One region of the Undibacterium sp. Dicai25W genome, then DNA from elsewhere that is predicted to be linked to it. Evidence: predicted binding sites of a transcription regulator. Region 1 holds the regulator's gene; the other holds the start of a gene.
What was found. Region 1 encodes sigma-54, which starts transcription at its own class of promoters, with help from an activator protein. Its sites were predicted from a motif close to TGGCANGNAANCTGCTTT; they were not measured.

Region 1 (6,753 bases):
AAAAGGCGATGGAGCTGTTCCCACGCTTACGCGAACGTCGTGATCAACTGGCTGGCACCTTATCTGGCGGTGAGCAACAAATGCTGGCGATGGCGCGTGCCGTGATGTTAAATCCGGAAGTTATTTTGCTGGATGAGCCGTCGATGGGGCTGGCGCCGATCTTGGTGGATGAAGTGTTCCGTATCATCCAACGTCTGAAGCATGAGGGCATGACAATGCTGTTGGTTGAGCAATTTGCGGCTGCGGCGTTAGCCGTCGCAGATTATGGCTATGTCTTAGAAAATGGCAAAATTTCTGTGCATGGTCCGGCCGCTAGTCTGCAAAATGATCCTGCGGTCAAGGCTGCGTACCTTGGTGGTAATTCGCAGCATTAAGTTTAGAGCAGTGCAAAATGTAGGGTGGGTTGCATCCGCCCTACATGAGTCAATTATCCATTCAAAGAGCGCAGAGGATGGGCATATGCTGGCCATACTTCGTTGAAAAAACCTGCCACCATGTCTTCACTGACCTCAGACAAGTGCGCTGGTGACCATTTGGGTTGATTGTCTTTGTCAACTACCAAGGCACGTACCCCTTCGAGTACTTCGCCGTGTTTAAAGCAATGCCGGACCATATTTCTCTCCATGCGCAGGCAATCAGACACGGACATGCTGGCGCTGCGGCGAAGTTGTTCGAGAGTCACACACATCAGTAACGGTGAGCGCTTTTCCATGGTGGCCAGTGTGCTTTGGGCAAATACACTGTTATTCTTTTTGAGTGCCTCAGCAATATTTATCAAGCTATTGCCAGAAAATAGCGCGTCAATTTCAGTGCGTTGCACTGCCAGTTTGCTTTGCGCTGGTTCAGCTTGTGTCGCGTAAGGGCGGGCGAAATCGTGAATTGCTTTGCGCAAATCGGATGTATCGCTATTGCTCAATAATTCCATTAAGCCAGAAATTTCGCTGGTTGGAATAAATACATCTGCCAAACCAGCATATAGCGCATCAGCAGCACCGATAATTTCGCCAGTTAAACCCAGATAAGTACCGATTTGTCCTGGCGTACGTGACAGGAAATAACCACCGCCAACGTCTGGAAATAAGCCAATATTCACTTCTGGCATTGCCATCTTGGTACGCTCAGTCACGATGCGTAAGCAACTGTCAGGACCCGCTTGTGCAATCCCCATGCCGCCGCCCATCACCACGCCGTTCATCAGCGCAATATACGGTTTTGGATAGAAATGAATTAAATGGTTTAATGCGTATTCTTCGGTAAAAAAATCTTCCAGCAATGCGCTGTCGCCTGTCGGAGTGGATGTTCCGACATCATAAAAAAAGCGAATGTCACCACCAGCACACAAGGCTTTTTCGCTGCTGCTATGAATAAACACTGCACGGATATCGTTATTATCACGCCATTTCAATAAGGCAGTCGTGATACTTCTTACCATGTCCAATGATAGGGAATTGAGTGCTTTGGGGCGATCTAATGTAATGAAGCCGATTTGATTTTTGACAGAAGTGACAACGTATTCGCTCATAGGGATACCAATAAATTGATCGTGGTAAAACTGGTATTTTATGCTGCTGCGCGCTTGCCGTCACGGTCTTTAGTACGGATTGAGTGATGTGTGGGATAGCAATAAAAAAGGACGCCAGATAGCGTCCTTGTTTTAGTGACCCTGAATGAGCAGGGGTTGGCGATTATGCCGATGCCGGATCTGGCATGTGTTTAATTGCATCGTGGTGATGTTCTTGAATCTTGTCTTTGTGTTTGATCACTTGACGATCCAGTTTGTCTACCAGTGCATCAATGGCTGCATACAAATCATGCGCCAGACTTTCTACATGGATATCTTTACCGCTGATGTGCAGATTGATATCCGCCTTGTGGCGTTTGTCTTTCTCGCGGAGCTTGTCAACCGTCAGGATGACGGCAATATCAATGACTTGATCGAAGTGTCGCCGGACTCTTTCCAGCTTGGTGTGTACGTATTCGCGGATTGCAGGAGTTACTTCGACGTGATGTCCACTGATGGTGAGATTCATACTGTGCTCCTATGGTAATGTTGCTTGCTATTACGATGCGCTCATTTCATCGGAAGTGTCTTGAGCTAAATCATATATAGCAATTTAAACCGGAATTACAAGGACTTTGTTACAAACATTTACGCATACTGACGGGTGGAATTTTCAGAGCTTCGCGGTATTTGGCGACTGTACGTCGGGCAATTACCATACCCTGTTCACCCAGCATTTCTGCGATTTTACTGTCAGAGAGTGGGCTTTTCTGGTCTTCTGCTCCTATTAACTGCTTGATAAGTGCTCGTATCGCGGTGGACGATGCTTCCCCCCCGGTTTCCGTCGCGACATGGCTGCCGAAAAAATACTTTAACTCAAACATGCCATGTGGGGTCAACATGTATTTTTGGGTCGTAACACGGGAAATAGTACTCTCGTGTAATCCTAGTGTATCAGCTATTTCGCGCAAAACAAGGGGGCGCATTGCGACCGCGCCATGCGTGAAAAAGTTACGCTGTCTTTCTACTATCGCTTGTGCAACGCGCAAAATTGTCTCAAAGCGCTGCCGCATATTTTTGATGAGCCAGCGTGCTTCTTGTAGTTGCGCACCAAGTCCGTTCTCTCCTCGATGTTGCCGCATCAGATTGGCGTACATACTGCTGACGCGCAGCTTGGGCATCACATCTTGATTGAGCGAAACTTGCCAGCCATGCACAGTTTTTTTAACGATAACGTCGGGCACAACATAGTCAGAACTGCTCTTGGCAAATGCATACCCTGGTCTAGGGTGACATGCGCGTATGACAATTTGTGCTTCGCGCAAATCCTCGTCATCGCAATCAAAGATTTTTTTTAATTTCGTGAAATCTCTTTGTGCAAATAAATTTAATTGTTTTTCAACAATAGCTAATGCCAGACGTCGTGTGACAAAAGGGATTTGGGGTAAACGTTTTATCTGTATTGCAAGACATTCGGCAGCACTTCTGGCACCGACCCCTGACGGATCAAAGCTTTGTACCATCGATAACGCGAATGATAATTCTTCTGGCTCTACACTGAGTTCTATCGGTAAGCTGGAATGTATTTCATCCAGTGTCTCTGAAAGGTAACCATTATCGTCAATTGCATCGATAATCAGTTCTACTAATGCCAGGTCGCGTGGTTCGCGCAGGCTCAGACGCATTTGCTCCAGCAAGTGCTCTCGGAGGCAGATATGAGCGGCTTCTAGTTGCCGGTAACCATCATCATCTTCAGCGCTGTGCTGACCTGCTGGCGCGTCGTTGAAGCTCCATTCTTCTTCGTTGGCGCTGACACTGTCATTGGGTACAATTTCGCTGTCTGATGGTGTTTCTTCAGCGCTATTGGTATTTTCTCTGGCGCTAGAAGTTTCCATGCCGGCATCAGGTGTGTTACTTGATGTATTGATAGCACCATCTGCGAGTAGACGTAGAGCATTGTCCATAGGATCGTCTACGCGTTCCAGCAAGGGATTTTCTATGAGTAGTGTCTCTAATTCCTGATGCAACTCCAGCGTCGACAATTGCAATAATCTGATCGACTGTTGCAATTGCGGCGTTAATGCCAGATGTTGGGAAGTACGTAGTTGCAGGCTTTGTTTCATGATGCTTTCCGTCACATGCGGAAATGCTCTCCCAGATAAACCCGACGCACTGATTCGTTCTCAATGATGTCATCAGGCTTACCGCTGGCCAATACCGCACCCTGATTGATGATGTAGGCGTGGTCACAAATACCTAATGTCTCGCGAACGTTGTGATCGGTAATCAATACCCCTATGCCACGCTCTTTCAGGAATCGTACGATACGTTGTATCTCAATCACGGCAATGGGATCAACACCAGCGAATGGTTCGTCTAGTAATACGAAGCGGGGATTAGTTGCCAATGCGCGGGCGATTTCGACGCGTCGTCGTTCACCACCAGATAATGACAGCGCCTGGCTTTCGCGAATTTTTTCAATTTGTAAATCCACCAGCAAAGCATCCAGACGCCGATCAATTTTCTGCTTTGAAAGATATTTTTTATTTTTATCTTTCTGCAATTCCAAAACAGCACGAATATTTTCTTCCACCGTCAGCTTTCTGAATACCGATGCTTCTTGCGGTAAATAGGATAAACCTAAGACCGCGCGTTGATGTATAGGTAAACCTGAAATAGCCACGCCATCGATACTGATTTGTCCGCCATCTGATGGCACCAAGCCAACGATCATGTAAAACGAAGTCGTTTTACCGGCACCATTGGGACCGAGCAAACCAACCACCTCGCCACTTTTTACCGATAAAGAAACATCTCTGACAACTTGTCGTGCGCCATAGCGCTTTTGCAAACCTTTGACGACCAGAATGCTATTTTTTTCTGAAGTGTTGGCTGGCATCTTAATTTGTCTGTTTATTAATTTTTGGTTGTATCGTCAGTTTGATTCTGCCACCGCCAGAAACTACCGAGCCATTACTTGTGTTGGTGCCAACGAAGACATCGTTTTTGCTGTCGTAAGAAAGAAATTCGCCCTCTTGTTCATCTGTAACCTTTTTGCCGTCTAGGTAACGCACTTTTGCTTTAGAGATGAATTTGACGAACTCTGTTTTTTCGTCGTATTCCGCACGATCTGCCTCACCTTCAACCCAGAGATCCGGGCCACCATCACGTTTCTGACGGAATCTGACTTTTCCACCTGATTTACTATACAGATTAACGTGTTGAAAATCTTCAGGGGTTTTAGTTGCGACTGCGCGTTCGGATTTCACAATTAACGTGCCCTTGGTAATAACAACGTCACCAGTTGCAGTGGTAATGTTAGTTTTACCATCACTCACCAGGTGTTCGGCTTCGATGACCATTTCTTTTTGGCTGTCGGCTTTTTCCGCATAAGCCGGCAATAAAAACGTTGTCGTCATGCCGAGCAGTAAGATTGAACTCATTATTTGATGAGAGCAAAAGAGAGGCAGGCGCATTTTTTTCTTTCTAAATTTTGTCTGATATGTTGTGGTTTCAGCTACCACGTTTTTTTAAACGTGCATGTACTTTGCTTAATAACTCCAATTGCTGAGTCGAGTTATTGGCTATCATGCCTATCGCGTGAGCTTCCATACCATTGGTAAATAGGGTGACTGGGTGATCCGATGTCACCAGATCGTTATCTGGTATCAACATCAGGTAATTAGTTTCCAGTCGCATAAAATTTGAATTAAGTCCCTCCGGACGTTCCACACTGACTTTGTCATACAAGTGCACAATATCGTGTTCACGTTTAGGATTGACGGCTTCAGATTTTTGATCGACGACAGCACGCTCAGCAATGATGGTCACTGGCATGCGGGTACTGTCAAAACTATTAATATGCGGATGAGTAATTTCGTACTGATCCGTGCGTGGCAGATGAATTAAGCGATCGCCGGTCAAGTGATAATTTGCTTTGCTACTATTTGACAAGCGGATGAAGTTGAAATGCTCAACGTAATAATCAGGTTCAAGTCTTATCGACGATTTTCGTGCATCGTCTTCTCCGCGTTGACGAAATGCGTTTTCGACCCAGAAGCTTCCAAGCGCAATAAGACCTAGCGCAACAACGGCTATCCAGATACGTGCCCGGTCTATAGTAATCTGTGGTTTCATGCCAAATATTCGGCTAAAGCCAGTTCGTATTTATTTTGTGCTTTTAAAATAAAATCACATACCTCTCGCACCGCACCTTTGCCACCCATTGCGCTCGTAACGTAGTCGACCCGAGAGCGTACTTCAGCGTGTCCGTTGGGAACGCTGGCGGCAAAACCCACTCTGCTTAATACGGGTAGGTCAATAACGTCATCACCAATAAATCCACATTCGTTGCCAGCAAGATTGAGTTCTGCGAGCAATTCCATAAAAGCCGATTTTTTGTCATGAATACCTTGACGCACATGCGTGATTCCAAGATCAGACGCGCGCTTTAAAACGATCGCCGAACTACGCGCACTAATGATCGCTGTTGCTATGCCAGCGTTTTGCAATAAACGAATACCTTGACCGTCGAGCACGTTGAACGTTTTTAACGCTTCGCCATCAGAGCCAAAATGCAGGCTGCCGTCAGTCAGAATGCCATCAACATCAAATATCATTAGTTTAATCCGTGCTGCTTTTTGAATCGTGTCCCTCATTAAATCACCTTCGCTCTGGTCAGATCATGAATATGTAATGCACCGACTAATTTTCCTTGTTCGTCAGTGACCAACAATTGATTGATGCGATGAGTTTCCATGACTTCGACTGCTTCTACCGCTAACTGATCAGCACGGATGCTGCGCGGATTGGTGTGCATGACATCGCCAATACTGATTTGCGTGAAATCACATACGCCTTCCATCATGCGACGTAAATCACCGTCGGTGAATACGCCAACGATATTGCGTTCAGTATCAACCACAGCGGTCATCGCCATACCTTTTTTGGTGATTTCTAGCAATGCTGATGTGAGTTTGGTATCGGGACTGACGCTTGGAATGGCGTCGCCTGTACGCATGACGTCTTTGACATAGGTCAGTAAGCGCCTGCCCAAAGCTCCTCCTGGATGCGAGCGGGCAAAATCTTCTTCACGAAATCCACGCGCATCCAACACTGCAACGGCGAGCGCATCACCCAACGCTAAGGTGACTGTGGTGCTGGCAGTAGGGGCGAGGTTTAATGGGCAAGCTTCTTTGTCGACCTGCAAGCTTAAATGCACGTCAGCGATCTTGGCTAAACTCGAAGCAGGA
Region 2 (6,753 bases), on a different contig from region 1:
TAAAGTCTGCCGGGGAAATCATTCCCTTGAGCGGATGTTGCCAGCGCAGCAGCGCCTCGGCGCCGATCAGTTTGCCTGCGCTATTGACTTGTGGTTGGTAGTACAACAAAAACTGTTGCTGATAAATGCCAGTCCGCATAGCCGCTTCCATTGTTGCTCGCGCTGTCACAATATTGAGCATAATCGGATCGAAAAAGCACAAAGTATCGCCACCGGACGATTTGGCTTCGTACATTGCGACTTCGACTTGCTTGAGCAATTCGTCGGCGGATTGGGTGTCAGTACTAAAAAAATCGATGCCTATGCTGGCGGTGGTGTGATACTCATGGCCATCAATAAAATACGGTTGTTTGAGTTTTTCGATAATTTGGCTGGCACTGGATTTTGCTCTACTCGCGGTTTCTCTGAGATTGTCACTGATGCCTTCCAGTATCAGCGCAAATTCGTCGCCACCGATGCGCGCTAATGTATCCGCTTTACCGACGCTTTCAGAAAGTCTTTTGGCGACTTGTTGCAACAGCATATCGCCAGTGCCATGACCGTTAATATCGTTAATGGTTTTGAAGTTGTCCAGATCGAGAAACAAAATTGCGCCGTGCCGTTTGTTGCGCATATTGCTGGCGAGCGCATGTTGTAAGCGGTCGAGTAACAATCGGCGATTCGCTAATCCAGTTAATGGGTCGTGGTAAGCGAGATGTTCGAGCTTGGCTTCAGTGGCTTTACGCTGCGTAATGTCGAGCATGGTGCCGACGTAATTGATAGTTTTTCCATCTTGCGATCTGACCGCGGTAATAGTCAACCATTCTGGATATATTTCGCCATTTTTACGACGATTCCAAATCTCGCCCTGCCAGAATCCATGTAGTTGCAATTGTTCTGACATGTCTTTGTAATAGCTTGAGCCGTGTATGCCAGATTTGAGTAAATTTGTGGTCTTGCCTAATGCTTCTTCACGGGAGTATCCGGTGATCCTGGTAAAGGCCTTATTGACTCGGAGGATGTTGCGATGTTCATCGGTAATCACCATTCCTTCTTGTCCTTCAAACGCAATCGCGGCGACGCGCAAATCATCTTCTATGCGTTTGCGGTCAGTGATATTTTGTATTGTGCCTATGCGCCGGATTAGCTTGCCATTCGAACTTCTGTCGAGGGCAATTTGAGAGTGAATCCAGATAATTTCTCCGTCTATGCTTAAGCGGAATTCAACAGCGCAAAACTGGGTCAGACTTTCCTTCCAGTGCCGAATCACTTTTTTCTGGTCATCTGGATGAATTCTTTCAAAAATAGTTTGGCAGTCAACGTTGCTTCCTATTGGAAGCTTCAGAATGTGATAAGCCTCATTGGAACAATGTATCTGGTCGTAGTTATCTGCAATCCAGCTACCGGTGGCAGATATACTCTGGGCGCGACTCAGATCCGCTTCTCGGGCTGCGACTTCCCTGGTTCTGTCGGCGATAATCGCTTCCAGATTACGTTTTTGCGTACGAGTATTGAGTAATAATTTAACCATACATGCCAGCATTAGACTGATCAAAAATACGATACTGCATTTTACGTATAAGCCAGTTAATGGTTGATTGGTATTGCTATTAACGACATCGAGATACCACACAGCGTTGGGTAAGGTGAGTTTTTGGTGAACTGTATTTTGGCCGTCGAAATGTGTACTTTTATCTATAGTTTGTTTGTTCCCGGTGGCAGGGTCGATACGCCACAATTCGTAATCGTGGCCGCGTTGCGCCATGCTGAGTAGGCCAGATTCTTTCAGTATTGACTCTAGCGTAATAACGACAGATATCATGCCCCAAAACTGTTCTTGACCAGATTCTGCTTTTAAATAAACGGGCAAGCGCCCGATGATGCCGATACTGCCGCGTTTAAGCGTCAGTGGGCCGGCCAGTGTAAGTTGGTTGGTGTTTTTCGCTAAGAGTGCTTCAGTTTTTCTGGAAGGGTCGGTGAGTAAATTAATGCCCAAGCCATATTTGCGCCAGTATGCCGGTACGACGTTAGTGGTGATACCGTCTGGTGCCAGGTAGAGCGCCGATATACCAGGGTGATATTCAAGCAAATGATCAGCAAAAGAATCGAAATCATCGACCTTGCCTTTACGGTCTTTTACCAATGAGGCTACTGCGTAGGTCGCTGACAGTGCATGTGCAAGCTTATCTTCAATGGTGTGTATTTGCAGGCTGGCGAGCTCTGTAGTCACTAAGCGGTCTTCGATCGCTGCACTTCTTTCTAAGCGAATGATCAGCGTCACGCCGATGCTGATGGCCACAAAGAAGGTCAAGATCGCACAGATATGCGAATTCAGCGAAAATCTTCTGGTGATAGGTGGCATGTGACATCAATGAATAGGTAGACTGGTCGGAAAGAAACTTATGTTTATGTAATTGTAGGCTCGCGTAATTGCGACAATTTATCCAGTCAGCGACGAAGCGCAAATTGGTCATCAAAGATAGCCACTTGAGAAATGAGAGTCAATCGCATTACCTGCCTATCCGCATTGAGTATGATGAGCATCAATCATTTGATCTCAGAGCAGGAATGGCTTTGAACTAAAACGGTTTGTTTGCATTGGTATGGAATGACGATATGCGCACCAAAATGAGGATGCACGAATCATTAAAAATGAGATGCATTAAATTGGTGCGAAAATTATTTTTGCGCACCAAAATGGTGAGTGTGTCGTGCAGAGATGGGCGTCTATATTTACTTTTTTTATATACTCATTCATAAAAAAACAAGGGTTTTCCAAAAAATCTATTTGTTTTTAACAGAACTGGAAGGTGGCATAGTTTCTGCTATGATTGTTAATTGAGTTTAGCCGCTGCATGAAATTTGATGAAAAAATGGTATTTATAGTGCTGTTGGGTTATCAAATAATATGGCTGGCACAGGGCTCAGCAATTTCCGAATTTATTTTTAGCTCTATTTGAGGAGTTTCACATGGCAATGACAGCCGCAGAAGTCTTGAAAATGGCGAAAGACAACGAAGTTAAGTTCGTTGATTTCCGCTTTGCTGATACCCGAGGCAAAGAACAGCACGTAACTGTTCCAGTTTCCCAATTCGATATCGATAAATTCGAATCTGGTCACGCATTCGACGGCTCGTCCATCGCCGGCTGGAAAGGGATTGAAGCTTCCGACATGTTGTTGATGCCTGATCCAAACACAGCGAACATCGATCCATTCATGGAAGAAACCACACTGTTTATGCAATGTGACGTCATCGAGCCATCCGATGGTAAAGGTTACGACCGTGATCCACGTTCTATTGCAAAACGTGCAGAGGCTTACCTGAAATCTTCCGGTATCGGTGACACGGCTTACTTCGGTCCAGAGCCAGAATTCTTCATTTTTGACGGCGTACGTTGGAAAATCGACATGTCTGGTTGCTTCGTGAAGATTGATTCCGAAGAAGCGTCCTGGACAACAGGCGAAAAACTCGAAGGCGGTAACACCGGCCATCGTCCAACTGTCAAAGGCGGCTATTTCCCAGTGCCACCTGTCGACAGCTTTCAGGACATGCGTTCTGAAATGTGCTTGATTCTGGAATCCATGGGTATTCCAGTTGAAGTGCATCACCACGAAGTGGCTGGCGCAGGTCAAAATGAAATCGGTACTAAGTTCTCCACATTAGTAGAGCGCGCTGACTGGACTCAAAATCTGAAATACGTGGTTTGGAATGTTGCTCATACCTATGGTAAAACAGCGACTTTCATGCCTAAACCTATCGTTGGTGACAACGGTTCTGGTATGCACGTGCATCAATCTATCTGGAAAGATGGCAAAAACCTGTTCGCAGGCGATGGCTATGCTGGTTTGTCTGATTTCGCTCTGTACTACATCGGCGGTATCATTAAACATGCTAAAGCATTGAATGCAATCACTAACCCAGGTACTAACTCGTACAAACGTCTGGTGCCAGGTTATGAAGCCCCGGTGAAATTGGCTTACTCGGCCCGTAACCGTTCTGCATCTATCCGTATTCCATACGTTGCAAATCCAAAAGGTCGTCGCGTTGAAGCGCGCTTCCCAGATCCACTGGCCAACCCATACCTGTGCTTCTCTGCACTGATGATGGCTGGTCTGGACGGCGTACAAAACAAGATACACCCAGGTGAAGCAGCAACTAAAGACTTGTACCATTTGCCTCCAGAAGAAGATGCATTGATCCCAACAGTATGTTCTTCTCTGGAAGAAGCGTTGGATGCATTGAACAAAGACCGCGAGTTCCTGACCCGTGGCGGCGTATTCAGTGACAGCATGATTGATGCTTACATTGAATTGAAAATGCAAGATGTACAGCGTATGCGCATGACAACTCACCCAGTTGAATTCGACATGTACTACTCTCTGTAATTTGGTACAGATAAAAAAGCGGGGGCAACCCCGCTTTTTTTTGGTCTTGACGACGTTTTTGCTTCGGATTGGTTTTTTTAGATTGTATTTCCTTTACACATCCTTTGTTACAACTGGTAAGCTAGAATTGTGCGACGGCGCTGCTTCGAATACACTACAAGCCTGTTTGTGACTATTGACTGATTATGAAGAAAATATTGACCGCTATTATTTCCTTGCTTTTGATGCAAAGTGTGGCCTATGCACAGAGTGAGGTTTTTTTGTGTGTTGATGCAACCGGCAAGAAAGAATACAAAAACACTGGCGCGACTAAAGGTTGTAGTAAGGTCGAATTGCCCGGTATTACGGTTGTTCCAGCGCCTGCTTTGCCAGCAAAAAAAGCGCAAGGTAAGCCTGCGTCAAGCCCGGCAGATTTTCCTAAGGTAGACGATTCTACCCAAAAAGCACGCGATTCTGATCGTAAGCAGATTTTGCAAGATGAACTCAAATCAGAGCAAAAAAAATTAGATGATTTGAAAAAAGACTACAACAATGGCGAGCCCGAGCGCTTGGGTAGCGAGCGTAACTTCGCAAAATACCAGGAACGGACCAGTGGAATGAAAGATGATATTGCGCGCAGCACAAAAAATATTGAAGCTCTGCAGCGCGAACTAAGCAACCTCAAATAGTGCAAAAGTCAGGATGCTTTCGGGATTGAAAATTCAGGCATGATGTTTGCGTAAAGGTCGCTGTATGCGGCCTTTTTTTTCGGGATCATTTTGGAAAACTCTCTTAACTCGTTCGCCGGTCTTGATTTGTTGACCTCGGCTGTTATCGTGCTCAATGCTAACGGATGCATTGTATTCGTCAATGCCGCCGCCGAAAATTTACTTGATAGCTCCTTAAAAGCGCTGGCACATCAGAAATTAACCGATTTATTTTTAAACCCCAAAGAATTGCTCGCGGTATTCGATCAGGCGATTTCGCACCAATTTGCAGATAAGCGCCAGGATCTCACCTTGGAACGTGCTGGACGCGAAGCTTTGCATGTACATAGTATCGTCACGGCTTTAGATAATCCCGAAACGCCAGTACTAATTGAGTTTCGCGAAAACGTACAGCAACTCAAACTGGATCGCGAAGAGCGGATGCTCGATCAGAGCAAGGCAAACAAAGAATTGATCCGCAATCTGGCGCATGAAATCAAAAACCCCTTAGGTGGAATCCGTGGCGCAGCGCAATTGCTGGAATTGGAGTTGCCTGAGCGTCAGCTCAAAGAATTGCGAGAATATACGCAAGTCATTATTAAAGAAGCGGATCGTTTGCAAACATTGGTGGATCGTCTGCTGGCACCGCACCGACTTCCGCATATTGTGACGGATGTCAATATTCATGAAGTCTGCGAACGTGTCAGAAGTTTGATCGTGGCAGAGTTTCCGCAGGGATTAACTATTCATCGCGATTACGATTTGTCGATTCCGGAATTTCGTGGCGATAAAGAACAACTCATACAATCGGTGCTGAATATCGCCCACAATGCTGCCCAGGCATTGGGAGAGAGGATACGTCAAGGTGATGCCATGCTGACTTTTAAGTCCAGAGTGGTGCGTCAGATCACGGTGGCCAAGGTTCGCTACAGGCTGGCATTAGACTTGCATATCATTGATAACGGACCTGGAATTCCTCCTGAAATTCGCAACCGTATTTTCTACCCATTAGTATCGGGAAGGGATGGTGGTAGCGGTTTAGGTTTAACCCTGGCACAGAATTTTGTCGAACAACACATGGGTGTCATCGAATGTGAGAGCCGGCCAGGGTGTACCGATTTCAGAATCCTGATCCCACTCCCTTGAAGCAAGAGAGTGATAGAGGGAGTGTATAGTGTGGCATCAAAAGTGCCATCATTCATTGCTACGTTGAAACCAGAGATGAAGATAAAAATATGAAACCAATTTGGATAGTGGATGACGATGATTCAATTCGTTGGGTGTTGGAAAAAGCATTAGCCCGGGAAAATCTGAGCACCAAAAGCTTTACCAATGCGCGAGATGCGATGCAGGCTTTGCAATCCGAATCTCCGCAAGTGTTGGTTTCTGATATCCGTATGCACGGCGCATCCGGACTCGAGCTGCTACAAACTGTCAAAGCTAAACACCCTGGCTTGCCAGTCATTATTATGACTGCGTTTTCCGATCTGGATTCTGCTGTCGCAGCGTTTCAGGGGGGGGCTTTCGAATATCTGGCGAAACCTTTCGATCTCGATAAAGCGGTGGAACTCATACGCCGCGCATTGGATGAAAGTCTGCGTGAAGCCAGTGTTGAACAAACCATCTCAGAAACACCAGAAATACTCGGACAGGCACCCGCAATGCAGGATGTATTTCGGGCGATTGGACGACTGTCGCAATC

Region 2: a site for sigma-54 is predicted at 2,791-2,808, ahead of glnA (type I glutamate--ammonia ligase). Genes of this name have one in related genera too.

What each region holds. Positions count from the first base shown of each region.
Region 1 is NZ_JBMPOQ010000001.1:353,973-360,725, forward strand. It holds gene ACO0KY_RS01760 (ABC transporter ATP-binding protein) at 1-374, shown strand, start outside; gene ACO0KY_RS01765 (enoyl-CoA hydratase/isomerase family protein) at 428-1,522, opposite strand; gene hpf (ribosome hibernation-promoting factor, HPF/YfiA family) at 1,686-2,030, opposite strand; gene ACO0KY_RS01775 (RNA polymerase factor sigma-54) at 2,140-3,624, opposite strand; gene lptB (LPS export ABC transporter ATP-binding protein) at 3,636-4,400, opposite strand; gene lptA (lipopolysaccharide transport periplasmic protein LptA) at 4,402-5,025, opposite strand; gene lptC (LPS export ABC transporter periplasmic protein LptC) at 5,015-5,638, opposite strand; gene ACO0KY_RS01795 (KdsC family phosphatase) at 5,635-6,159, opposite strand; gene ACO0KY_RS01800 (KpsF/GutQ family sugar-phosphate isomerase) at 6,159-6,753, opposite strand, start outside.
Region 2 is NZ_JBMPOQ010000013.1:4,219-10,971, reverse strand. It holds gene ACO0KY_RS14120 (bifunctional diguanylate cyclase/phosphodiesterase) at 1-2,341, opposite strand, end outside; gene glnA (type I glutamate--ammonia ligase) at 2,950-4,365, shown strand; gene ACO0KY_RS14110 (DUF4124 domain-containing protein) at 4,551-5,033, shown strand; gene glnL (nitrogen regulation protein NR(II)) at 5,124-6,197, shown strand; gene ntrC (nitrogen regulation protein NR(I)) at 6,287-6,753, shown strand, end outside.